DNA from 2 places in the Microbacterium keratanolyticum genome. Region 2 is predicted to be linked to the other one. Evidence: predicted binding sites of a transcription regulator. Region 2 holds the regulator's gene; the other holds the start of a gene.
The links. Region 2 encodes LexA, which represses DNA repair genes until DNA is damaged. Its sites were predicted from a motif close to TCGAACANNTGTTCGA; they were not measured.
Positions count from the first base shown of each region.

Region 1 (12,080 bases), 2.4 Mb from region 2:
TCACGGGCGGTGCGCTCTGTTCCGCACTCGTCGCGGTGCCCGGGGCTTCGGCCGTTCTGAGAGGCGGAATCGTCTCGTACGCGACAGAGATCAAAGCGAGCGTGCTCGGCGTCGACATCGTGCTGCTGGAGCGTTACGGACCCGTGCATCCGGAGGTCGCCGCGCAGATGGCGGACGGCGTGCGGCGGGCGATGACGATCGATGGCGAACCTGCGGATGTGGGTATCGCCACGACAGGCATCGCGGGTCCGGCCTCGCCGGACGGTCAGCCCGTCGGCACGGTGCACATCGGCGTGAGTGTCGGAGCGCATACGAGTACGCGGATGTTCCGCTTCGACGGCGGCCGAGCCGAGGTCCGCGCGGCGACGGTCTCTGCGGCTCTCGAGTGGGCGCGCGAAGTCGTGGAGCACGTCGGGGAATAGTCTCCGCCTGCGTGAAGTTGAGTCATGTGTACTCACATTTAAAGCACAGGTTGAAAAGATAGGTTCAGACGTGTCAGATCGGGTTAGACTGACGATCCAACCGGGCGAGCTGCACGGTTCGGACGGTCCAGAAAGGGGGAGGTTCTGATGATTCTTGTACGACAGGAAATCGGCGATGTTCTGAGGGACTTCCGTCTTCAGAAGGGCCGCACCCTGCGCCAGGTCGCCAGCAAGGCGTCCGTGGCGCTGGGCTATCTCAGCGAGGTGGAGCGCGGCCAGAAGGAAGCGTCGAGCGAGATCCTCGCCTCGGTTGCCGAAGCTCTCGATGTTCCGATCTCGACCATCATGCGCGAGGTCGGTGACCGCATCTCGGTCCTCGAGGGAATCTCCACGTTCCCGGACGTCGTTCCCGCAGACCTCGTGGCTTCGGTCGAACCAGAGCTGTCGCTGCGCTGAGTGTCTTGGTCGCGAGAAATCGCGGCAGATCGTGGTGGAAGGATCCCATGCGCAGGAGTGAGTTCCTCCGTGCCGTCGATGTCGAGTTCGGCGCCCGATCGACATCGTTGCTGAACGATCTCGTGCTCGGTGCGGTCGGTAGCCGGACCGCCGTCGACGCTCTGGATGCAGGTGTGCCGCCCCGTGAGATCTGGCTGGCTCTCTGCGACGAGGCGGAGGTGCCCGCCGAGCGGCGCTACGGTGCGGGACGCATGGAGCCGCGCCGTTCCTGATACGCGGGACAGGGCGATCGTGCGAGATTCGTTCCCGTTGCGGATGCTGCTTCTCGGCGTGTCCTCGAATATCTGTTCGAACTCGGCGTAGTCTTCTGCACAGATGGTTTCGAATCCTCGTCATCCACCGATCGTGTGAGTGGACCTCAGAATGTCTGAGCCCCCTTCTACGGTGATTGATGTGGCACCGAGCCATACGCCTTGTCGGAGAGCAGGCCCCAGCCGGGGCTCGCCGCGACAGCCTATAGGCGGCATCACGTCAGCACGAAGGAGCAACCATGCCATCACCCGCAGACCGCGAGAAGGCTCTCGAATCGGCCCTCGCCCAGATCGACAAGCAGTTCGGCAAGGGATCGGTGATGCGACTGGGCAGCGACGAGCGCGCTCCCGTCGAGGTCATTCCGACCGGTTCCATCGCGCTGGACGTGGCACTGGGGGTCGGCGGACTCCCGCGCGGCCGCATCATCGAGATCTACGGTCCGGAATCGTCCGGTAAGACCACGCTCACGCTGCACGCGATCGCCAATGCGCAGCGCAACGGCGGCATCGCCGCATTCATCGACGCTGAGCACGCGCTCGACCCCGAGTATGCGAAGAAGCTCGGCGTCGACATCGACGCTCTTCTGGTCGCGCAGCCCGACACGGGTGAGCAGGCGCTTGAGATCGCCGACATGCTCGTGCGCTCGGGCTCCATCGATCTGATCGTCATCGACTCCGTCGCCGCACTCGTGCCGCGTGCCGAGATCGAGGGTGAGATGGGTGATTCGCACGTGGGTCTGCAGGCGCGACTCATGTCGCAGGCGCTGCGAAAGCTCACCGGTGGGCTCAACCAGACCAACACCACGATGATCTTCATCAACCAGCTGCGAGAGAAGATCGGCGTCTTCTTCGGTTCGCCCGAGACCACCGCCGGCGGTAAGGCGCTGAAGTTCTACGCGTCTGTGCGTATGGACATTCGTCGAATCGAGACGCTCAAGGACGGCACGGAGGCAGTGGGCAACCGCACCCGTGTGAAGGTCGTCAAGAACAAGATGGCGCCGCCGTTCAAGCAGGCCGAGTTCGACATCATCTACGGCGTGGGCATCTCGCGCGAGGGCAGCCTGATCGACTTCGGTGTCGAGCACGCGATCGTCAAGAAGTCCGGTGCCTGGTACACCTACGACGGTGATCAGCTCGGACAAGGTAAAGAGAACGCGCGCAACTTCCTTCTCAAGAACCCCGACATCGCCAACGCGATCGAGACGCAGATCAAGCAGAAGCTCGGCATCGGCGGAGCGGCACCTGCGGCAGTTGAGGCTCCGGCCGATCCGTCCGCACAGCGTCGCTCGGCCTGAGCATGGCTCGTGATTTCGGGGGCGGCGCATCGGATGATGCGCTCGCCCCCGTCATCCCTCTCTTCGGACGTAAGGGCGGGAGACAAGCCGACGATGACGTCGTGGAGACGGCGCACGATGCCGATGCCAGCAACTTTACGAACTCAAGACACCCGGCGAGATCATCGCGTGACGCGGGGCCCTCTGACACCCTGCGTTCCTCGTTCCCCGCAGGCGTGGCACCGCTGAGAGCATTATCAGCTTTCACAGAGCCGGATCCCAGTTCTGACGGCGCCTCGGCTGACGGGACGGATGACGAGAGCGGCGCTGATGCCCAAAGTGGCAACGACGGCGAAGAGGTGCGCGCCGCGGCCGTCGCTGTCCTCGTGCGCAAACTCAGCGCCAAGCAACTCTCCGTCAGTGAGGCGCGAGATGTTCTGCGGACACAGGGGCTCACCGGGAGCGACGCCGGTGACGTCCTTGATGACTTCGAAGAGCGCGGTTACCTCAATGACCTAGCTCTTGCGGAGATGCTGGTGACCTCGGGAGCAGAGCGCCGTGGCCAGGGTCGCGTCGCCATCGGCCGCACGCTCGCGCAGCGGGGGATTCCGCGACATATCGCCGACGAGGCATTAGGCGTCCTTGAAGACGATGATGCCGAGCGCGCGCTGGAGTTCGCACGCAGCAAGGCCCCATCCATGGCACGACTCGACGACGACGCCGCACTCCGGCGCCTCGTCGGGCAGCTTTCCCGGCGTGGCTATGGCGGAAGTGTCGCGATGACCGCGGCACGGACCGCATTACGCGAAAACAAACGTGGCTTCACATCACGACCCACGAGCGTGCGATTCACGCCGTCAGACGACGATCTCGCCTGAACCCTTCGATGTGTGGGTAGCGGGAGACCGCTCGTAGAATGGCTAGATCATGACTACACCAGTGAGTGAACCGACGATCATCGCGCCGTCTGCGGCGGCGGTCGATGCGTCGGGACGTGCGCGTTCCTACGAGGTGCGCACATTCGGCTGCCAGATGAACGTGCACGACTCCGAGCGCCTCTCGGGTTCGCTGGAGAGTGCTGGCTACGTGCGCGCCGAGAGCGGCGCCGAGGCCGACATCGTCATCATCAACACCTGTGCCGTGCGTGACAACGCGGCCGGCAAGCTCTACGGCACCCTGGGACACCTGGCGGCAGTCAAGCGCCGCAAGGAAGGCATGCAGATCGCCGTCGGCGGCTGCCTTGCACAGATGGACAAGCAGGCCGTCCTCGACAAGGCGCCGTGGGTCGACGTCGTCTTCGGCACGCACAACATGGGCTCGCTTCCCACGCTCATCGAGCGTGCACGCCACAACGGCGAGGCAGAGCTGGAGATCCTCGAGTCGCTCGAAGTCTTCCCTTCGACGCTTCCCACGCGACGGGATTCCGCACACAGCGGATGGGTGTCGATCTCCGTGGGCTGCAACAACACCTGCACCTTCTGCATCGTGCCGAGCCTGCGCGGCAAGGAGAAGGACCGCCGCCCTGGTGACATCCTCAATGAGATCCGTCTTCTCGTCGAAGACGGCGCGATCGAGGTCACCCTCCTCGGACAGAACGTCAACTCGTACGGCGTCGAGTTCGGCGACCGGCAGGCGTTCAGCAAGCTGCTCCGTGCAGCCGGTGAGATCGAGGGTCTGGAGCGCATTCGCTTCACAAGCCCGCACCCGGCCGCCTTCACCGACGACGTGATCGATGCCATGGCCGAGACTCCCGCGGTCATGCCCCAGCTGCACATGCCGCTGCAGTCCGGAAGTGATCGCATCCTCAAAGCCATGCGCCGCTCGTACCGCAGCGAGAAGTTCCTGGGCATCCTGGATCGCGTTCGCGAGCGGATGCCCCATGCGGCGATCTCCACCGACATCATCGTCGGCTTTCCCGGCGAGACGGATGAGGACTTCGAAGACACCATGCGGGTCGTCGAAGCTGCGCGCTTCGGCAGCGCCTTCACGTTCCAGTACTCGATTCGCGAGGGCACGCCCGCAGCGACCATGGAGGACCAGGTCCCCAAGGAGGTCGTGCAGGAGCGCTACAACCGTCTGATCGCGCTGCAAGAGCGCATCTCGCTGGAAGAGAACCAGAAACAGGTCGGACGCGAGGTCGAGGTGCTGGTCTCGACTGGTGAGGGCAAGAAGGACGCGGAAACGCATCGCCTGACGGGCCGCGCCGAAGACAATCGACTCGTGCACTTCCAGGTTCCTGAGGGGTCTGACCTTCCGCGCCCGGGCGACGTCGTCTCGGTCACGATCACGCACGGGGCGCCGTTCCACCTGCTCGCGGACGACCCGACGGGCGCCCCGCTGAAGATCCGTCGCACGCGCGCCGGAGACGCCTGGGACCGTTCGCAGTCCGAGTCGTGCGCCGTGCCGGCTCCTGCAGCTGAAGCAGGTGCGCCGCGCGCGGTCTCGCTCGGCCTTCCCACGCTCCGCATCGGAGTCTGACGGCGTGACCGCACCGATTCCACCGGTCGCTGCCGTCCGCGAGCCGCGCCTGTGGGCCATCGTCGGCGCGACCGGAACAGGCAAGAGCGACCTTTCTCTCGATCTCGTCGAACGACTCTCGCAGCAGAGAATCGGCGCCGAGATCGTCAACGTCGATGCCATGCAGTTCTACCGCGGAATGGACATCGGCACGGCCAAGCTTCCACTCGCGGATCGCCGCGGCATACCGCATCATCTCTTCGACGTGCGCGAGGTCACGGAGGAAGCTGCGGTCGCGTGGTACCAGCCGCTCGCACGAGACGTGATCACCGACATCCACGCGCGTGGCAATGATGCGATTCTCGTCGGTGGCTCCGGCCTGTATGTGTCGAGCGTCATCTACGACTTTCGTTTCCCGCCGCGAGACCAAGACCGGCGCGCACGACTGGAGGCCGAGCTCGCCGAGCGGGGAGTCGGACCTCTGCTGGCACGTCTGCGCGAGATCGACTCCGCGACGGCTGCGCGCATCGATGTGCGCAACGAACGCCGTGTCATCCGTGCGCTCGAAGTCGCGGAGCAGGGCGAGAGCAACCACGGGGCGATGCTTCCGGAGCGGCCCGAGCTCTGGCACGCGCACACGCGCGTGCTCGGCACGGCGGTGGAGCGTCAGGCCCTGGTCGAGCGGCTCGATCGTCGCGTCGAGCGGATGTGGCGCGACGGGCTCATCGCCGAGGTGCAGCAGCTGAGGGAGCACGGGCTGGAAAAGGGCGTGACCGCACGACGCGCGATCGGATACGCGCAGGCGCTGGCACAGATTCTCGGCGAGATCAGTGAGTCGGAGGCGATCGCCCAGACGCAGGCGCTCACACGCCGATATGCGCGCCGCCAGGTGTCCTGGTTCAAGCGCTATGCCGAGATCGAATGGCTCGATGTGCTCAACGACGAACCTGCGGCCTTCCTTGATTCGCTGGATTCGGCAGAGGGGGCGGCGAAATGACGACGCACACGGAGATCCGGGTGTTCGAGGCCGGAGACACCGACGCGGTCGTCGCGCTCTGGGAGTCGGCAGGCCTCACACGTCCATGGAACGACCCCCGCGCAGACATCCGACGCAAGCTCGCGGTGCAACCCGAGCTCTTCCTCGTCGCGGTGGAGTCCGGGCGCATCGTGGGATCCGTCATGGCCGGATATGACGGTCATCGCGGGTGGCTCTACTATCTTGCGACCGTCTCCGATCGGCGCGGCGCAGGAATCGGACGGATGCTCGTGGAGGCTGCGGAGACACGGCTGATCGCGATGGGATGCCCGAAGGTGCAGCTGATGGTACGCACTGAGAACGAGGGCGTGCGCGGCTTCTACGACAGTATCGGCTACGAACCCTTTGACATCTGGATGACCGGAAAACGGCTCATCGCAGATTGATGAGGTTCGCGTACCTCGGTGGATGTCGGAGGGTGGTGCGATGCTCGTTCCATGGCGACCCACTACTACACGGCTTCGAGTCTTGATGGCTTCATCGCGACGACCGAGCACTCGCTTGACTGGCTTCTGCGGCAAGAGATCGATATGGAAGGGCCCATGGCCTACCCGGAGTTCGAGAAGCGCATCGGCGCGCTCGCGCTCGGGGCGTCGACCTTCGACTGGGTGATGAGGCATGAGGGCGGAGTCTGGGGCTACACCCAGCCGACGTGGGTGTTCGCTCACGGTTCCCGCGAGGTTCCTCAGGGGGCTGACGTCCGCATCGTCTCGGGCGATGTCGCCCCGGTCCACGCCGAGATGCTCAGCGCGGCCGGCGACAAGGACCTGTGGATCGTCGGGGGAGGAGATCTCGCCGGACAATTCGCGGATGCCGGACTTCTCGACGAGGTCTGGGTGCAGTACGCCCCGGTCACTCTGGGAGCCGGTGCTCCACTTCTCCCGCGCGAGCTCGATCTCGAACTGATCGACTTCGCGCGCAACCAGAGCTTCCTCTGCGGGCGCTACCGCGTCCTCCGGCCTGAATAGACTGGGCAAATGGTCGCATTTGCCAAGGGTCACGGCACCGGAAACGATTTCGTCATCATCGCAGACCCTGAGGGGGCGCTCGACATCACGCCTGACCAGGTGGCAGCGCTGTGTGATCGACACTTCGGGATCGGCGCAGACGGTCTGCTGCGGGTTGTGCGATCCGCGGCGATTCCTGAGGGCGCGGCCGCTCTGGCCGAAGAGCCGGCAGCCGAGTGGTTCATGGACTACCGGAACGCAGACGGGTCGATCGCCGAGATGTGCGGTAACGGTGTGCGGGTTTTCGTGCACTACCTCGTGCGCAGCGGGCTGGCGACGATCGAGGCTGGGGCGACACTGCCGATCGGCACGAGAGCAGGCGTCCGGGATGTCACGGGGCGCGACGGCGAGTACCAGGTCGATCTGGGCCGCTGGCGTCTGGATGGCACGGAACCCCTTGCCCGGGCAACGGGACTGGATGTTCCGCGTCCCGGCCTCGGAATCGACGTCGGCAATCCGCATGTCGTCGTCGCGCTGGCATCCGAGAGCGAACTCGCCGATCTCGATCTGGCTCGCTCCCCAGAGTTGGCGCCTGCGCCCGCGAGCGGCGCGAACGTGGAGTTCGTCGTGCCCGAAGAGCCGCTCGTTCGCGACGGGATCGGTCGCGTGCGCATGCGCGTGTTCGAGCGCGGTGTCGGCGAGACCCTCAGCTGCGGCACGGGAGTCGCAGCGGCGGCGCTGGCCGTCCGGCATTGGGCGGGGCCTGCGGCGCCGAACCACTGGCGAGTCGAAGTTCCCGGCGGAACGCTCGGTGTGCGAATGTTCCCTGCAGAGGACGGCGAGCACGTCGCCCTCTCAGGGTCGGCGCAACTGGTCTTCCACGGTGAGGTCGAGCTGGCCTGACGTCCGAGTCAGAGGTCGTCCGGCACGACGTCGATGGGCTCCGTCGGCGGAGTCCCGTGCCTGCGCACCTTGATGACCCGGAAGCCTCGCGCGGTCGCGGCACGATAGACGCTGTACCCCTCGTCGAAGTTGGCGGCGAGCCAGCGTTGCAGCGAATCGGAGCCGAGATTGCGCTGCACGACGAGCCAGGCATCGCTGCGCTCATCGAGGCGGGGAATCCAGCGTTCGAGAAGCCCGTGCAGCACGTTCTTGCCGACCCGGATCGGCGGGTTCGATCGGATCGAGCGGAACGCGATGTCGTCGGGAACATCGTCGGGCAGAACCGCGTTGATATTAGTGAGACCCAGATGATCGGCGTTCCGCCGGACGAGGTCGAGCGCGCGCTCGTTCACGTCGACGGCCCACACGGTCGCGTGCGGAGACGTGAGAGCCATCGACAGAGAGATCGGACCCCATCCGCTGCCGAGGTCGAGCAGATGACCGCCGGGCGGAACAGGGGGAGTGTTCGACAGCAGCACGGCGGTGCCGGTGTCAAGATGCTCGGGGCTGAAGACGCCTCCGGCGGTCGTCAATTCGAGCTCGCGACCCGCAAGTGTGACCCGGATTCGACGAAGGTTCTCAGGGCTTGCGGGGGCCGCAGTGAAGTAGTGGTCGGAACCCATAGAGCGAGCGTAGCGGAGAGCCGGGGCTATGGTTAAGGCGCTCCAGAATTCGGTGAGCAGAGCCCCGGTTTCTCGGGGCAGAGGGAAAGGTGCGGATGACGCATTCCACAACACACGATGAGAACGACGACGTGCACGACGGTGCTCTCATCGATGGCGAGCAGGACAACTCCTCGATCGATCGCATCCTCGCCGCAGGCGAGCGGCGTGCGGGGTCGCATATCTTCGGTGCCGCGCAGGCGCTGCAGGAGGGGGAGACGGCCGGTCACGGCTCATCCGACGGCGAGCAGTGGGATCTGGCCGATCGGCATGCCCTCCGCCGTGTCGCGGGACTTTCGACGGAGCTCGAGGATGTCACCGAGGTCGAATACCGCCAGCTGCGCCTGGAGAACGTCGTCCTCGTCGGGGTCTATCCGCAGGGCGCGCAGGAAGATGCCGAGAACTCTCTCCGTGAGCTCGCGGCGCTGGCAGAGACGGCCGGGGCCGTGGTTCTCGATGGTGTGCTTCAGCGACGTCCCCACCCGGACCCCGCAACGTATCTGGGCCGTGGCAAGGCCGCGGAGCTGAAGGATCTTGTCGCCGCTGTCGGCGCTGACACCGTCATCGCCGACACCGAGCTCGCACCGAGCCAGCGTCGTGCACTGGAGGACGTCGTGAAGGTCAAGGTCATCGACCGGACGACCGTGATCCTCGACATCTTCAGCCAGCACGCGAAGAGCCGCGAGGGCAAGGCGCAGGTGGAGCTCGCGCAGCTCGAGTACCTCTTGCCCCGTCTGCGCGGTTGGGGTGAGTCGATGAGCCGCCAAGCCGGTGGTCAGGTCGGCGCGGGTGGCGCGGGCATGGGGTCCCGTGGTCCCGGTGAGACGAAGATCGAACTCGACCGCCGCCGCATCCGCACCCGCATGGCGCAGCTGCGTCGTCAGTTGCGTGATTTCGCGCCCGCTCGCGAGGCGAAGCGCGCGGAGCGCAAGCGCAACACCATCCCCTCGGTGGCGATCACGGGGTACACGAACGCCGGGAAGTCGAGTCTGCTGAATGCGCTCACGAGCGCGGGTGTGCTGGTCGAGAACGCCCTGTTCGCGACCTTGGATGCCACGGTGCGTCGTACCGAGACCGCCGACAGCCGCGTCTACACACTGACCGACACCGTCGGCTTCGTTCGCAACCTTCCGCACCAGCTGGTCGAAGCGTTCCGTTCGACGCTGGAGGAGGTCGCCGATGCGGATGTCATCGTGCACGTTGTCGATGGCGCCCATCCCGATCCCGCGCGTCAGCTGCAGACGGTACGTGATGTGATCGGCGATGTCGGGGCACGCGACATCCCTGAGATCGTGGTCTTCAACAAGGCGGACCTGCTCAGCGACGACGAGCGACTCGTGCTGCGCGGACTGGTGCCGAAGGCGCACTTCGTGTCGTCGCGCTCGGGGGAGGGCATCGAGGAGCTGCGCGTCGCGATCACCGAGACGCTGCCGAAGCCGGCCGTGGAGGTGCGCGCGGTGGTGCCCTACGATCGCGGTGACCTGGTTGCGGCTGTGCATGAGACCGGGATGCTGCTGTCCTCTGAACACCTCGCCGAAGGGACGGCGATCCATGCGCATGTCTCCGAGCGTCTCGCCGCGGAACTTGCTCCCTTCATAATCTCCGCCTGATCGGGGTCTTTGATCTCGCGCCAGCGTGCGAGACCCTTCTTTTTCATCAAATCTGGAATACCCCCGGTGGGTATGGGTTACACTGAGTGCATACCCACTGGGGGTATCCAGGATGAAGGAGAATCGCGATGTCGACGACGGAGTACCAGGTCACCGGGATGACGTGCGGGCACTGTGAGATGTCGGTCCGCGAAGAAGTCGAGCAGATCGCCGGTGTTGAGAGCGTGGATGTCTCCGCCAAGACGGGGCGTCTTGTAGTGACCGCCGAGAAGGCGCTCGATGACAGCGACGTTCTGGCCGCGGTCGAAGAGGCCGGCTACTCGGCGGTGCGAGCCTGATGAACGCCGGGGGACGGCTGGTCGCGTACGCCGCAGGGGTCGCGGTCGCTTTCGCGGGTGCCTTCGGCATCGCGGCCGCCGTCGTCCCCGCCACGGCGGCAGAGACCTGGCAGGAGACAGACATGAACGAACACGCAGGTATGACCACAGCTCCGGAGGTTCAGAGTGAAGCGCTTCCGGGTCTCTCTTCCTCGTCGCGCGGATACGTGCTGGCGGCGGTGCAGGCGCCGGAGGTGCCGGCCGTCGACGGGGAGCTCCGCTTCGAGATCCGCAACCAGCAGGGAGTGCCCCTGACGGACTATGCAACCGCGCACGAGAAGCAGCTGCACCTCATCGTGGTGCGCAGCGACGGGCAGGAGTTCCGTCACGTGCATCCCGTTCTCGACATGCAGACGGGCGTCTGGTCTGCACCCTGGGTCTGGGCGCAGGCGGGTACGTATCGCGTCTACGCAGACTTCACGCCGAAGAGTGCCCAGTCGCCGGGGATCACCTTGACGACGACGGTCCACGTTGCCGGAGAGTTCCGTCCGGTGGCATCCGCGCCCTCTTCTCACGCCGTCGTCGACGACTTCGAGGTCGCGCTTGAGGGCGAGCTCGTCCCGGGGCGTGCATCCGAGCTGACGCTCTCCGTCACCCGCGCAGGTGAGCCCGTCACCACGCTTGAGCCGTACCTGGGGGCATTCGGCCACCTGGTCGCACTGCGTGAGGGTGATCTCGCGTACCTGCACGTGCACGCCGACGGCGATGCGGCGAAGGCCGGGGAGAGCTCCGGGCCGGAGATCACATTCATGGCGGAGGCGCCGACGGCAGGTCGGTACCTGCTGTATCTGGACTTCCAGGTGGACGGTGACGTGCACACCGCGGCTTTCGTGGTCGACAGCACGGACGTCGATCCCGGAGACGCAGCCGACGAAGAGTCGCACGCACACTGAGACAATCCGTGAGCAGGGAGCAGTCCCTGATCCGTTCAGAAGAAGGAAGATCATGAGCACGACGGCAGCAACGCCGATTCCCGTCTCGAGCGTCGAGCTGGAGATCGGGGGGATGACCTGTGCATCCTGTGCAATGCGCATCGAGAAGAAGCTGAACAAGCTCGATGGCGTCGCCGCGACGGTCAATTACGCGACCGAGAAGGCGAAGGTCTCGGTTCCCGAGGGCTACGACCCGGCGCTTCTGATCGCCGAAGTCGAGAAGACAGGATACTCCGCGGCCCTGCCGACACCGGCGCGACAGGACTCCCGACGCGACGATGGCAAGGACGATGCGGACCCCGAGCTGGACACGCTCCGCCATCGCCTCATCGGGTCGATCATTCTCACCGTGCCGGTGATCGCGGTGGCGATGATCCCGGCGCTCCAGTTCACCTACTGGCAGTGGGCCTCGCTCGCACTGGCCGCTCCTGTGATCGTCTGGGGTGCGTGGCCGTTCCACAAAGCTGCCTGGATCAATCTGCGCCACGGCGCTGCAACGATGGACACGCTCATCTCGATGGGTACCTCCGCAGCATTCCTGTGGTCGTTGTACGCGCTGTTCCTGGGCACCGCGGGAACGCCCGGGATGACCCACGGCTTCGAGTTCGCACTTGCGCCCTCCGATGGCGCCGCGAACATCTACCTTGAGGTCGG
Region 1 covers NZ_JAFBBQ010000001.1:281,713-293,792, reverse strand. Annotated here, with positions in the region: gene JOD62_RS01490 (CinA family protein) at 1-422, shown strand, start outside; gene JOD62_RS01485 (helix-turn-helix domain-containing protein) at 570-878, shown strand; gene JOD62_RS01480 (DUF3046 domain-containing protein) at 926-1,150, shown strand; gene recA (recombinase RecA) at 1,429-2,484, shown strand; gene JOD62_RS01470 (regulatory protein RecX) at 2,487-3,341, shown strand; gene miaB (tRNA (N6-isopentenyl adenosine(37)-C2)-methylthiotransferase MiaB) at 3,391-4,941, shown strand; gene miaA (tRNA (adenosine(37)-N6)-dimethylallyltransferase MiaA) at 4,946-5,917, shown strand; gene JOD62_RS01455 (GNAT family acetyltransferase) at 5,914-6,342, shown strand; gene JOD62_RS01450 (dihydrofolate reductase family protein) at 6,394-6,924, shown strand; gene dapF (diaminopimelate epimerase) at 6,934-7,806, shown strand; gene JOD62_RS01440 (class I SAM-dependent methyltransferase) at 7,815-8,468, opposite strand; gene hflX (GTPase HflX) at 8,564-10,117, shown strand; gene JOD62_RS01430 (heavy-metal-associated domain-containing protein) at 10,246-10,455, shown strand; gene JOD62_RS01425 (heavy-metal-associated domain-containing protein) at 10,455-11,387, shown strand; gene JOD62_RS01420 (heavy metal translocating P-type ATPase) at 11,440-12,080, shown strand, end outside.
Region 1: a site for LexA is predicted at 1,215-1,230, ahead of recA (recombinase RecA). Genes of this name have one in related genera too.

Region 2 (12,080 bases):
GCGTAGCATCCGCACCGCGGTTGCCGGCGGCACCCGCGGTGTTGTTAGACTGACAGGCTGCCGTGCGCCCGCATGGCTGCAGAGGAGAGCACTATGCCCAGGGAACGCGGGGAGAAGGTCATCGCGACCAATCGTCGCGCACGTCACGACTACAACATCGAGAAGTCGTACGAAGCGGGGCTCGTGCTGACCGGCACCGAGGTGAAGTCGCTGCGCCAGGGGCGCGCGAACCTCAGTGACGGCTATGCGTTCATCAAGGGCAACGAGGCCTTCCTCGACGCCGTGCACATCCCGGAATACTCCCAGGGGCACTGGACGAACCACTCGGCCAAGCGCATCCGCAAGCTCCTGTTGCACCGGGAAGAGATTGCGAAGCTGTCGCACGCGGTCTCCGCCGGCGGGTACACGCTCGTGCCGCTGCGGCTGTACTTCTCCGATGGGCGCGCCAAGGTCGAGATCGCACTTGCCAAGGGCAAGAAGGAGTACGACAAGCGTCAGACGCTGCGCGAGCGGCAGGACAACCGGGAAGCAGAGCGCGCCATGCGTCTGCGCAACCGGATGGGCGAGTAGCCCGCGCCCGTCAGATCTTCGGGGCGAACCCGAAGGCCTCGCCGAGGAACCGCAGCTCCGCCTCGGCGACGGTGATGATCGTCTCCGCCTGGCGGAAGCCGTGTCCTTCGCCGGGGAACAGCAGGTACTCATGGGGGATGCCACGGGCAGCCAGCGCGTCCCGGATCGCCTCCGACTGCGACGGGGGAACCACCGCGTCGTCCTCGCCCTGCAGCAGCAGAACGGGAACATCGATGCGCTCCGCGTGCGTGAGCGGCGAGCGTTCGATGTAGACGGCCTCGGTCTCGGGCAGCGGACCCACGAGAGCGTCGATGTAGTGCGCTTCGAAGTCATGGGACTCGGCGACCAGCGCGCGCAGGTCTGCGACGCCGTATCGGCTGACGCCCGCGCCGAAGACACCTCCACGCACGAGCGCTGACAGCACGGTCCATCCGCCGGCGGATCCACCACGGATCGCGAGACGCGCAGGATCAGCTGCGCCGGATGCCGCAAGTCCGGCAGCCGCGGCGAGCACGTCATCGACGTCGACCACGCCCCACTGCCCGTTGAGGCGTTCACGATAGGCGCGGCCGTAACCGGTCGAGCCTCCGTAGTTGACATCCAGAACGCCGATGCCGCGACTGGTGAGATACGCGATCGCGGGCGAGGCTGCGCCGGCGACGTGCGCCGTCGGACCACCGTGCACGAGCACGATGTACGGAGGGCGCTCACCCTCGGGCGCCGTCGCCAAGGGATTCGTAGGCGGGTAGTCGAAGGCGTGCACAGGCCCGTGGGTCCCATCGATCGTGAGAGGACGTGCGACCGGCACCCAGGCCGGATCGAACGTGCCACCGCCACGCACCGAGGTGACCCGCCCATCCGCGGTGTCCACGAGCCAGAGACCAGCCGCGCTCGACGGGCCTGCACCGGTGATGAGGACGCGTGTGCCCGCCGCGTCCTCCACGCTGAGTCCGGCATTCATCGGCACGGTGAGCGTGCGCGTCGCGCCGTCGGGTGTGATCACCACGACCTCATCCGTGCCGTTCGTGCGCAGCGCCACGATGCTGCCGTCGGCGAGCGGCTGGTACCACCGCTGCCCGAGAACCCAGAGGCCACCGCCGGTGTCCGCGTCCGCCGGAGAGACGGGGGTGGGCCCGGCCGTGACCGAGAGGCCGTCGAGTTCGAGGCGCTGGAGGTTCCAGCGGCCGGTGGGATCATCTGCATAGAGGAGGGAGGTGTCGGAGAGCCACTCGGGCTGCAGAGCCGCCCGTGTCGGCGTCTGGGCGACAGCGCCGCCATCGATCTCCTGCACGCGCAGATGCGCGCTGTCCCAGGGCATCTGCCGCCCCGACCACTCCACAAACGCGACACGTGTGCCGTCGGGCGAGAGCGTCGGGTGCGCCCAGAACGCGGTTCCCTCGATGACCACGCGGATCTGCTCCGCATCCTCGGCCGCCCGCCCGTCGAGAGGGATCTCCACGATCGCACGCAGGTGCGGCTGCACTGTAAGGTCTTCACGCACCGCCAACAGTCGGCCGGACTGCACTCGCAGGCCACCGTGGCGTGGACCTGCGGGGGTCAGCGGTTCCGGTGCGCCGCCCGGAGACAGCCGATACACGCGCTGATCGGACGCCTCGACGAAGAACAGCGTGCCCGTCGCATCCGCCGTCCATGCACCGCCGCCGTACTCGTGGACCTTGGAGCGAGCGCTCCAGGGTGCAGGGAGCAGGTCGACGGTTCCGGATGCCTCGCCCCGACGGATCGTCACCCGTCCACGCTCCGCCGGGACCGACTCGCCCCACCAGATGTCATCCCCGACGAAGCGCGCCCCGTCGATGCGGGAGCCGGCGATCGCGAGATCTGCTGCGGTGAACGGAGAATCCCATGCACCGTACGGAGCGGTGTACGACAGAGCGGAACGGTCAAGCATTCTTCGAGCCTACGCGGGCTCCGCATTCCGGGCCTCGCGATCGGGCGTTCGGGGCGGCCCCGGTGGTTGCCGCATCATCGAGAGCCGGCGTGGGGTGCTCGCAACACCCCACGCGGATCTCAGACGGCGCGCAGGACCGCGACGATCTTGCCGAGAATGGTCGCTTCGTCGCCGAGGATCGGTTCGAACGCAGAGTTGCGGGGGAGCAGCCAGGTGTGGCCGTCCCTGCGGCGGAACGTCTTGACGGTGGCTTCGCCGTCGAGCATCGCCGCCACGATCTCACCGTTCTCCGCCGTGTGCTGTGCGCGCACGACAACCCAGTCGCCGTCACAGATCGCCGCGTCGATCATCGACTCGCCGGACACCTTGAGCATGAAGAGGTCTCCCTTGCCCACGAGCTGGCGGGGGAGAGGGAAGATCTCTTCGACGTGCTGATCGGCTGTGATCGGCACGCCTGCGGCGATCTGGCCGACGAGGGGGACGAGCGCCGCATCGCCCACGGACGGCGCGGTGTCTGCCGGGTTCTCGCCGGCGGTACCGGGGAGGTCGATGAGAACCTCCATCGCACGGGTCTTGCCGGGGTCGCGGCGCAGGTATCCACTCAGTTCGAGTTGTCCGAGCTGGTGCGTCACGCTCGAGAGCGACTTGAGACCCACAGCGTCGCCGATCTCTCGCATGCTCGGCGGATAGCCGTTCACCGCGATCGACGTCTGGATCACTTCGAGGATCGCCAGCTGCTTGGCGCTGAGGTTCTTGCGGCGCCGAGTACGCGCGACCTCTGCGTCGGACGATGCGGTGTCGCTCATGAGTGCTCCTTCGTCGTGATTGTCGCGTCGTGGGGGTCGGAACCCGTGATTTCGGCGGGAAACGCCCTCGCGGGCCGAATGTCTGAGGCCCGTGGTGGGCTGTGTTCATCGAAACCGTAGCCGATGTTCGGACGAAAACGGAATATCTGTTCGAGCGTGTCGAGATGGTTTCGAGGAGTTTTCTCGAACAAACCTTGACATGCGTTCGAAATCGAAGATATCTTCGGAACGTAGGTTCGCATTCGGCTCTCTCGGCCGAGAGTCGAATGCGAACACTGCGTCACACCTCTTCTAAGGAGCAGGCGACATGACCACCATGACCCTCACCCCGGCAACGCCCGTCCAGACGCGTCTGCGCATCACGGCGCGAGGTCGTCGGGTGCTGGCCGCTCTCATCGCGCTTCCGATCGCGATCGGGATCGCCGCCGCCGCTCTGAGCGGCGGCAGTGCGACGGCTTCTGCGGAGGCGAACGGTGGGGTGTCTTTCGAGACGGTCACGGTGGTTCCCGGTGACACGCTGTGGTCGATCGCGACGACGATCGCGCCAGAGGCTGATCCTCGCGACGTGATCGATGAGATCCGCCGGCTGAACCTTCTGCAGAGCGGTGCGCTCTCCGTCGGGCAGGAGCTCGCGCTGCCTGCCGCGTACACGAAGTAGAAGGTGCGGCATCCGTGGGCTGACACAGTGCGGAGCAGCCCATGGGTGCGGCCTACGATGGCAGGGTGACCGTTTCACTCGATGATCTCCCTCTTCGCGACGACCTTCGCGGTCTGCGTCCCTACGGCGCGCCGCAGGCGCCACTGCCTGTGGCGCTCAACGTCAACGAGAACACGCATCCGGTGCCCGAGTCGGTGGCGAGTGACATCCTCGACGACATCGCCGTCGCGCTGCGCGACGTGAACCGCTATCCGGATCGTGAGTTCACGACGCTCCGTGAAGGGTTCGCCGCGTACCTCGGACACAATCTGCAGGCAGAGAACATCTGGGCGGGTAACGGCTCGAACGAGGTTCTGCAGCACATTCTTCAGGCTTTCGCGGGCCCGGGACGGACAGCTTTCGGATTCGGACCGACGTACTCCATGTATCCGCTCCTCACGCAGGGAACCGGCGCGCGCTGGATCTCTGGCGTCAGGGACTCGGACTACTCGCTCACCGCAGACGACGCTGCAGCGCAGGTGCGAGCGGCGGACGCCGATGTCATCATCCTCTGCGCGCCGAACAATCCAACAGGCACGCCCCTCGGTCTCGACGTCGTCGAAGCCGTGTACGAGGCGGCCCGCGGCATTGTGATCGTCGATGAGGCGTACCAGGAGTTCGCTCCGAGGGAGTCGCCCTCCGCGCTGACTCTGCTCCCGGGGCGCCCACGCCTCGCGATCTCCCGCACGATGAGCAAGGCCTTCGCCTTCGCGGGTGCACGGGTCGGGTACCTCGCGGCCGACCCGGCGTTCATCGACGCGTTGCGCCTCGTCCGTCTGCCGTACCACCTCAGCGCCCTGACGCAGGCGGCAGCGGTCGCCGCGCTGCGGAACGCGCCAACGATGCTGTCGATGGTCGACGAGATCGTCGAGCAGCGTGATCGCATCTCCGCCACACTCGAAGCGCTGGGTTACACGCCGCACGAGTCCTGGTCGAACTTCGTTCTCTTCGGGGGCGTGACGGATCCCGCGGCAACCTGGCGTGCGCTCTACGATCGTGGCGTTCTGATCCGCGATGTGGGCATCCCCGGACACCTCCGTGTCACGGCCGGGACCGAGGCCGAGACCACCGCATTCCTGGACGCTCTCGCCTCGATAGGATCAGCAGCATGACCGCTCGTACCGCCCGCCGCACCCGTTCCACCTCCGAGTCGACCGTTGAGCTCGAGCTCAACCTCGACGGCACCGGTGTCAGCGACATCCACACGACGGTCCCCTTCTTCGACCACATGCTCACCGCCTTCGCGAAGCACTCGCTGACCGACCTCACGGTTCGCGCGACGGGTGACACCCACATCGATGCCCACCACACAGTGGAAGACATCTCCATCGTGCTCGGCCAGGCGATTCGCGATGCGCTTGGCGACAAGGCAGGCATCTCGCGCTACGGCGACGCCCTCGTGCCGCTGGACGAGGCGCTGGCTCAGGCCGTCGTCGACATCTCGGGTCGCCCGTTCCTGGTGCACGAAGGCGAGCCCGCCGGCTTCGAGTTCCACCTGATCGGCGGTCACTTCACCGGATCGCTCGTTCGCCACGTCTTCGAGGCGATCACGCTCAACGCCGGTCTCACCGTGCACGTGCGTGTGATCGGCGGACGCGATCCGCACCACATCGCCGAAGCCGAGTTCAAAGCGTTCGCGCGCGCATTCCGGCAGGCGAAGTCGATTGACCCGCTGGTTCAGGGAATCCCCTCCACCAAGGGTGCGCTGTGAGTGAGCGCCCCAAGGTCGTCGTCTACGACTACGGCTCCGGCAACGTCCACTCGGCGGTCAAGGCTCTGATCGCGGCGGGCGCGGATGCAGAGCTGTCGAACGACCGTACGGCGGCGATGGAGGCCGACGGCCTGCTGGTTCCCGGGGTCGGTGCGTTCGCGGCGGTGCGTGAAGCGCTTGCGGCGCATCGTGGCGAGGAGATCATCGGGCGACGCCTGGCAGGCGGACGCAAGGTGCTCGGCATCTGCGTCGGCATGCAGATCCTGTTCGAGCACGGCGTCGAGCGCGGCGTGAACGTCGAGGGTCTCGGTGAATGGCCGGGTACCGTGACCGAGCTTGATGCGCCGGTGCTCCCGCACATCGGCTGGAACACCGTCGAGCCGGGGGAGGGCAGTGTGCTCTTCCGCGGCATCGAGAACGAGCGTTTCTATTTTGTGCACTCGTACGCCTCCCAGCACTGGGAGCTCGACGTCATCCCACCGTTCCCCGGCCCCGCACTGACCTGGACGACCTACGGTTCGCCGTTCCTCGCCGCGGTCGAGAACGGGCCTCTCTCGGCGACGCAGTTCCACCCGGAGAAGTCGGGGGATGCCGGCATTCAGCTGCTCCGCAACTGGATCGGCTCGCTCTGACGCGCAGGGGGTTTTCGTGCTCGCGTTGCGGGCGTACGCTGAGCCCCTGTGTCATCGTTTTGAAGCCCGCGCGATAGCGGGCTACTCTCGGTTCTCGTGCCTCTCGGCGCGCCACCCCTGACTTCCGCACCAGCGCGTGATGACCGCGCCGGGCGCACTCTGATCAAAGGACGACATGAACGACTTCGCGTCAACCCCGGCCCTCACTCTGCTTCCGGCCGTCGATGTGGCCGGCGGCAAGGCCGTTCGCCTCACGCAGGGCGAGGCGGGCTCCGAGACGAGCTACGGCGACCCGATGGATGCGGCCGCGGAGTGGGCGGAGCAGGGTGCCGAGTGGATCCACCTCGTCGACCTGGATGCGGCGTTCGGCCGTGGCAGCAACACCGCCATCATCCGCAAGGTCATCAAGCAGTTCCGTGGGGTGAACGTGGAGCTTTCCGGTGGCATCCGCGACGACGCATCGCTCGAGGCGGCGCTGGACAGCGGCGCCGTGCGCATCAACCTCGGCACTGCGGCGCTGGAGAACCCTGAGTGGGCGGCAGATGTCATCGCGCGCTACGGCGAGGCGATCGCTGTGGGCCTGGACGTGCGCGGGACGACGCTCGCCGCGCGCGGCTGGACGAAGGACGCCGGTGACCTCTGGACGGTCCTCGACCGTCTCGAGGATGCGGGGTGCAGCCGGTACGTCGTCACCGACGTCACCAAGGACGGCACGCTGCGCGGCCCGAACCTGGAGCTCCTGCGCGAGATCGTGGGTCGCACCCCGAAGCCGGTGGTCGCGTCCGGTGGCATCGCGAACCTCGATGACATCGCCGCGCTGCGTGAGCTCGTCCCGCTCGGTGTCGAGGGCGCGATCGTCGGCAAGGCGCTGTACGCGGGTGCCTTCACGCTCGCGGAAGCACTGGACGTCGCCGGAGACTGACTCCGCCATGACCAGTCACCACGAGCATCACGGTCTCAACACCGGCGACTCCGCGGGCGTGCCCTGGGAGGGTCGCCGCTTCGAGGAGAACACGAGGGCGGATGACGACGGCTCCGCCGACCCTGCACTGCTCGATGCGCTGATCCGGTTTCGAGCGGGGGAGGCGAGCGAGACCGAGGTCGTCGACGCGTTCCGTTCAGCCCGGGTGCTCATCCCGCTGCTCGCGGAGAAGGGCGATGAGGGCGTCGGACCGACCGGCTTGAAGGTCGACAAGACGCAGGAGCTCTCGATCGTCACGGTGTCTGCGCCGGATGGGCGTCGGGTGCAGCCTGTGTTCTCGTCCGTGGAATCGATGTCCGCGTGGGATGATCTCGCGCGTCCGATTCCGGTCGAGGCGCGCCGCGCGGCGCTGGCGGCGTCCGCGGAGCAGACCGACCTCATCGTGCTCGACCCAGGATCCGCGACGGAGTTCGTCGTGCGTCGCCCCGCCGTGTGGGCGGTCGCGCAGGAGGAGCCGTGGGAGCCGAGCCCCGTCTCGCCCGCCGTGTTCGCCGCGCTCCAGGAGAGCGTCGCGACCGAGATGTGGGTCATCGACGTCGCGGTGGTTCCCGGAGATCCGGATGCCCGTATGCACGGCCCCGAACTGATCGTGGTCCTGGAGCTGGTGGATGGGCTGGAGCGGGAGCAGCTGGATGCCGTGCTGCAGCGGCTCGCGACCCGCTGGGCGGCCGATGACCGCATCGCGGTGCTCGTGGACTCGTTAACGGTCAAGCTCCGCCGCAGCATCTAGCCACGGCGGAGCTCTGAACGCGTCGGGGACGGGCCGTCAGTTGACGGGTCCGGTCCACTTCTCGCCGGGACCCTTGCCGATGGGGTCGGGAACAGCGGATGCTTCACGGAACGCCAGCTGCAGGGAGCGCAGCCCGTCGCGGAGCGAACGTGCGTGCATGTCGCTGATCTCGGGAGCGCTGGCGGTGACCAGTCCTGCGAGGGCGTTGATGAGCTTGCGCGCTTCGTCGAGATCCATCTCCGCGTCGGGGTCGTGGGCGAGGCCGACCTTGACGGCAGCCGCACTCATGAGATGGACGGCTGTGGTCGTGATCACCTCGACGGCAGGCACATCGGCGATGTCACGAGTCGCGGAGCTCGCTGCTTCTTCCTGACGCGCCCACTTCTCGTGGCGGTCGTCTGCGGACTCGTGCGCTGCCTGATTGGTCACTCTGCCTTGCTTTCTGTTAGACTCGTGCGGGCTCCGGGGCGTCATGCTCCGGACAGAAAGAGGATTCATTCCCACCCGCGCTTGCCGTTCCAGGCTACCGGGTCTTGCACTCCACCGGCGCGAGCCGGCAGAAAGGGTGCCAAGCCAGTATCTGAATGCTGGCGGGTGGGGCGATCCGATTTCGCCCGCAGTGCCTTCACTAAGGCGCCGCGGTGGCCGAAACCCCTCACCTAAGGAGCACCGCATCAGCGATCCCCGTACCAATGAGCGCATCCGCGTCCCCGAGGTCCGCCTCGTCGGCCCGGCGGGTGAGCAGATCGGCGTCGTCCGCATCGAGGCAGCCCTCCGCCTCGCGCAGGAAGCAGACCTCGACCTCGTCGAGGTTGCACCGAACTCCAAGCCGCCCGTGGTCAAGATCATGGACTACGGCAAGTTCAAGTACGAGGCTGCCCAGAAGGCGAAGGAAGCGCGTCGCAACCAGGCCAACACGATCCTCAAAGAGGTTCGCTTCCGCCTGAAGATCGAGGCGCACGACTACACGACCAAGCTCAAGCGCGCAGAGGGCTTCCTCCAGGCGGGCGACAAGGTCAAGGCCATGATCCTCTTCCGCGGTCGCGAGCAGTCGCGCCCGGAGCAGGGTGTGCGTCTGCTGCAGAAGTTCGCAGAAGACGTCGCCGAGTTCGGCACTGTCGAGTCCAACCCGACGATCGACGGTCGCAACATGGTCATGGTGGTCGCTCCGCTCAAGAACAAGTCCGAGGCGAAGGCCGAGCAGAACGCGGTGCGCGCTGCTGCGAAGAACGCCGCGCGCTCCGGTCAGAACGGCGCAGCCCCCGAGGCCGCGCCGGCTGAAGACGCGGAGTAATCCGCCCCACAGACTCCCGCACCGCGGGTTGACAACGTCGCCTGAAGAGGCGCCACCACGAAGGAAGAGAAGATGCCGAAGCAGAAGACCCACTCGGGTGCCAAGAAGCGCTTCAAGATCACCGGCAGCGGCAAGCTGAAGAAGCAGCAGGCTGGCATGCGCCACAACCTCGAGCACAAGTCGAGCCGTCGCACGCGTCGTCTGAACCAGGACCAGGTTCTGTCCCCGGCAGACGCCAAGGTCGCAAAGAAGCTTCTCGGCCGCTGAAACGCGTCCGATCTTTTAGGAAGAGGAACAACACGTCATGGCAAGAGTCAAGCGGGCAGTAAACGCCCACAAGAAGCGTCGCGTCATTCTCGAGCGCGCTTCCGGTTACCGCGGTCAGCGTTCGCGTCTGTACCGTAAGGCCAAAGAGCAGGTCATCCACTCGCTGGTCTACGCGTACCGTGACCGTCGCAAGCGCAAGGGCGACTTCCGTCGTCTGTGGATCCAGCGCATCAACGCTGCGGCCCGTCAGAACGGCATCACGTACAACCGCTTCATCCAGGGCCTCGGCCTCGCGGGTGTCCAGGTCGACCGCCGCATGCTCGCAGAGCTCGCAGTGAACGAGCCCGCGACCTTCGCGTCGCTGGTCGCGACCGCGAAGAACGCTCTTCCGGCCGACGTCAACGCACCGAAGTCGGCGGCGTAAGCGTTTCGCTCTTCCGAAGGGGCGCCCTCTTCTTGAGAGGGCGCCCCTTCGTCGTCTCCGATCGGCGCGCCTTGCGTGGCTCCCGAGGCGCGGTGGGTGGACTGCCTAAACTGGGGGAGTGCTGGAGAATCCTCGGTCCCCGCGTGTTCGCGCCGTTGCCAAGCTGACGAAACGCGCCGCGCGCAGCGACACCGGACTCTTTCTGCTGGAAGGTCCGCAGGCCGTCCGCGAGGCGTTGACGTATCGCCCGGATGCGATCGTGGAGCTGTATGCGACACCGCAGGGGTGGGAGAAGCATCCGGACATCCGCGACGCCGCGCAGGAGCATGGGGTGCGGGTTGATCTCGTGGCTGAGGACGTGCTGCGCGCGATGGCCGACACCGTCACCCCGCAGGGGCTGATTGCGGTGGCGCGTCAGACGCCGGCGTCGATGCGCGATATCTTCGCTGCCCGCCCGCGGCTGGTCGCGATCTGTGAAGAGGTGCGGGACCCCGGCAATCTGGGCACGATCATCCGCGCCGCGGATGCGGCAGGAGCAGATGCCATCGTTCTGACCGGGCGCACGGTCGATCCGTACAACCCGAAGGTCGTCCGCTCGACGACGGGATCCCTGTTCCATGTTCCCGTGTCGGTCGGAGGCGATCTCGCCGATGTCATCGAGGCCGCGCATCGTGCCGGCATGTCGGTCGTTGCCGCCGACGTCAAGGGTGACGATCTGCTCGCCGCCCGCGCGGAGGGAGCCTTGAGCGGTCCCACTGCATGGCTGTTCGGCAATGAGGCCAGAGGGCTGGAGGACGAAGCCCTCACACTCGTCGATCGTGTGCTGAAGCTGCCGATCTACGGCCGTGCGGAGTCGTTGAACCTCGCGACCGCCGCGAGCGTGTGTCTCTACGAGACAGCCTTCGCGCAGCGCGATCCCGCAGGCAGATAGGTATCCCGGTATACCGCTCGGTTACATCTCGGTAACCTCGACGGGGCACTCTGGCGCGTTCTCTCCCGTCTCCATAGGTTGGGATGCATGGATGCACACAGTCGTGATTCCGCGCTCGTCGTCGTCGAGAACGTGCAGAAGCACTACGGCGACTTTCAAGCACTGACGAACATCAACCTCACGGTCAACAAGGGCGAGGTCGTCGTCGTCATCGGTCCCTCGGGCTCCGGCAAGTCCACTCTGTGCCGCACGATCAACCGCCTGGAGACCATCACCAGCGGCTCGATTCGCATCGACGGGCGAGAGCTTCCCGCCGAGGGACGCGGACTCGCCAACCTCCGTGCCGATGTCGGCATGGTCTTCCAGTCGTTCAACCTGTTCGCGCACCTCACGATCCTCGAGAACGTCACCCTCGGCCCGATCAAGGTGCGCGGAATGAAGAAGGCGGATGCGGAGAAGGAGGCCATGGCGCTCCTCGAGCGCGTCGGCGTCGCGCAGCAGGCCGCGAAGCTTCCCGCCCAGCTCTCCGGCGGCCAGCAGCAGCGCGTCGCGATCGCTCGCGCCCTCGCGATGCATCCGAAGGTCATGCTCTTCGACGAGCCGACCAGCGCGCTCGATCCCGAGATGATCAACGAAGTGCTCGACGTCATGGTCGGCCTCGCCAAGGAGGGCATGACGATGATCGTCGTGACCCACGAGATGGGCTTCGCCCGGAAGGCCGCCAACCGCGTCGTGTTCATGGCCGACGGTCAGATCGTCGAGGAGGCCACGCCGGAAGAGTTCTTCACCAACCCGAAGAGCGCCCGCGCGAAGGACTTCCTCTCCAAGCTTCTCACCCACTGAGCGCCCCTACCCACGGCTCTCAGACGCAATGACCATCCTGAAGACCAAACGAAGGAGACGCACATGCGACGTACACGGACACTGGCAGGAATCGGGATCGCCGCCGCAGCGCTGCTCGCGCTGACCGCCTGCAACAGCGGATCGCCATCGGCGCCGGGAGGCGGCGATGCCACGGGCGGTGGCGACGCAGGGGATGACACGGGCACCTGGTTCGAGGTCGCCACGGACGTCACGCTGGAGGGAAGCCCGACCTTCGATGCGATGAAGGAGCGCGACGGGGTCGT
Region 2 covers NZ_JAFBBQ010000001.1:2,644,682-2,656,761, forward strand. Annotated here, with positions in the region: gene ftsX (permease-like cell division protein FtsX) at 1-6, shown strand, start outside; gene smpB (SsrA-binding protein SmpB) at 94-570, shown strand; gene JOD62_RS12750 (S9 family peptidase) at 581-2,479, opposite strand; gene lexA (transcriptional repressor LexA) at 2,599-3,285, opposite strand; gene JOD62_RS12760 (LysM peptidoglycan-binding domain-containing protein) at 3,593-3,943, shown strand; gene JOD62_RS12765 (histidinol-phosphate transaminase) at 4,009-5,094, shown strand; gene hisB (imidazoleglycerol-phosphate dehydratase HisB) at 5,091-5,693, shown strand; gene hisH (imidazole glycerol phosphate synthase subunit HisH) at 5,690-6,325, shown strand; gene priA (bifunctional 1-(5-phosphoribosyl)-5-((5-phosphoribosylamino)methylideneamino)imidazole-4-carboxamide isomerase/phosphoribosylanthranilate isomerase PriA) at 6,501-7,247, shown strand; gene JOD62_RS12785 (SseB family protein) at 7,255-8,037, shown strand; gene JOD62_RS12790 (DUF1844 domain-containing protein) at 8,074-8,466, opposite strand; gene infC (translation initiation factor IF-3) at 8,657-9,331, shown strand; gene rpmI (50S ribosomal protein L35) at 9,404-9,598, shown strand; gene rplT (50S ribosomal protein L20) at 9,636-10,022, shown strand; gene JOD62_RS12810 (TrmH family RNA methyltransferase) at 10,141-10,953, shown strand; gene JOD62_RS12815 (amino acid ABC transporter ATP-binding protein) at 11,041-11,796, shown strand; gene JOD62_RS12820 (glutamate ABC transporter substrate-binding protein) at 11,860-12,080, shown strand, end outside.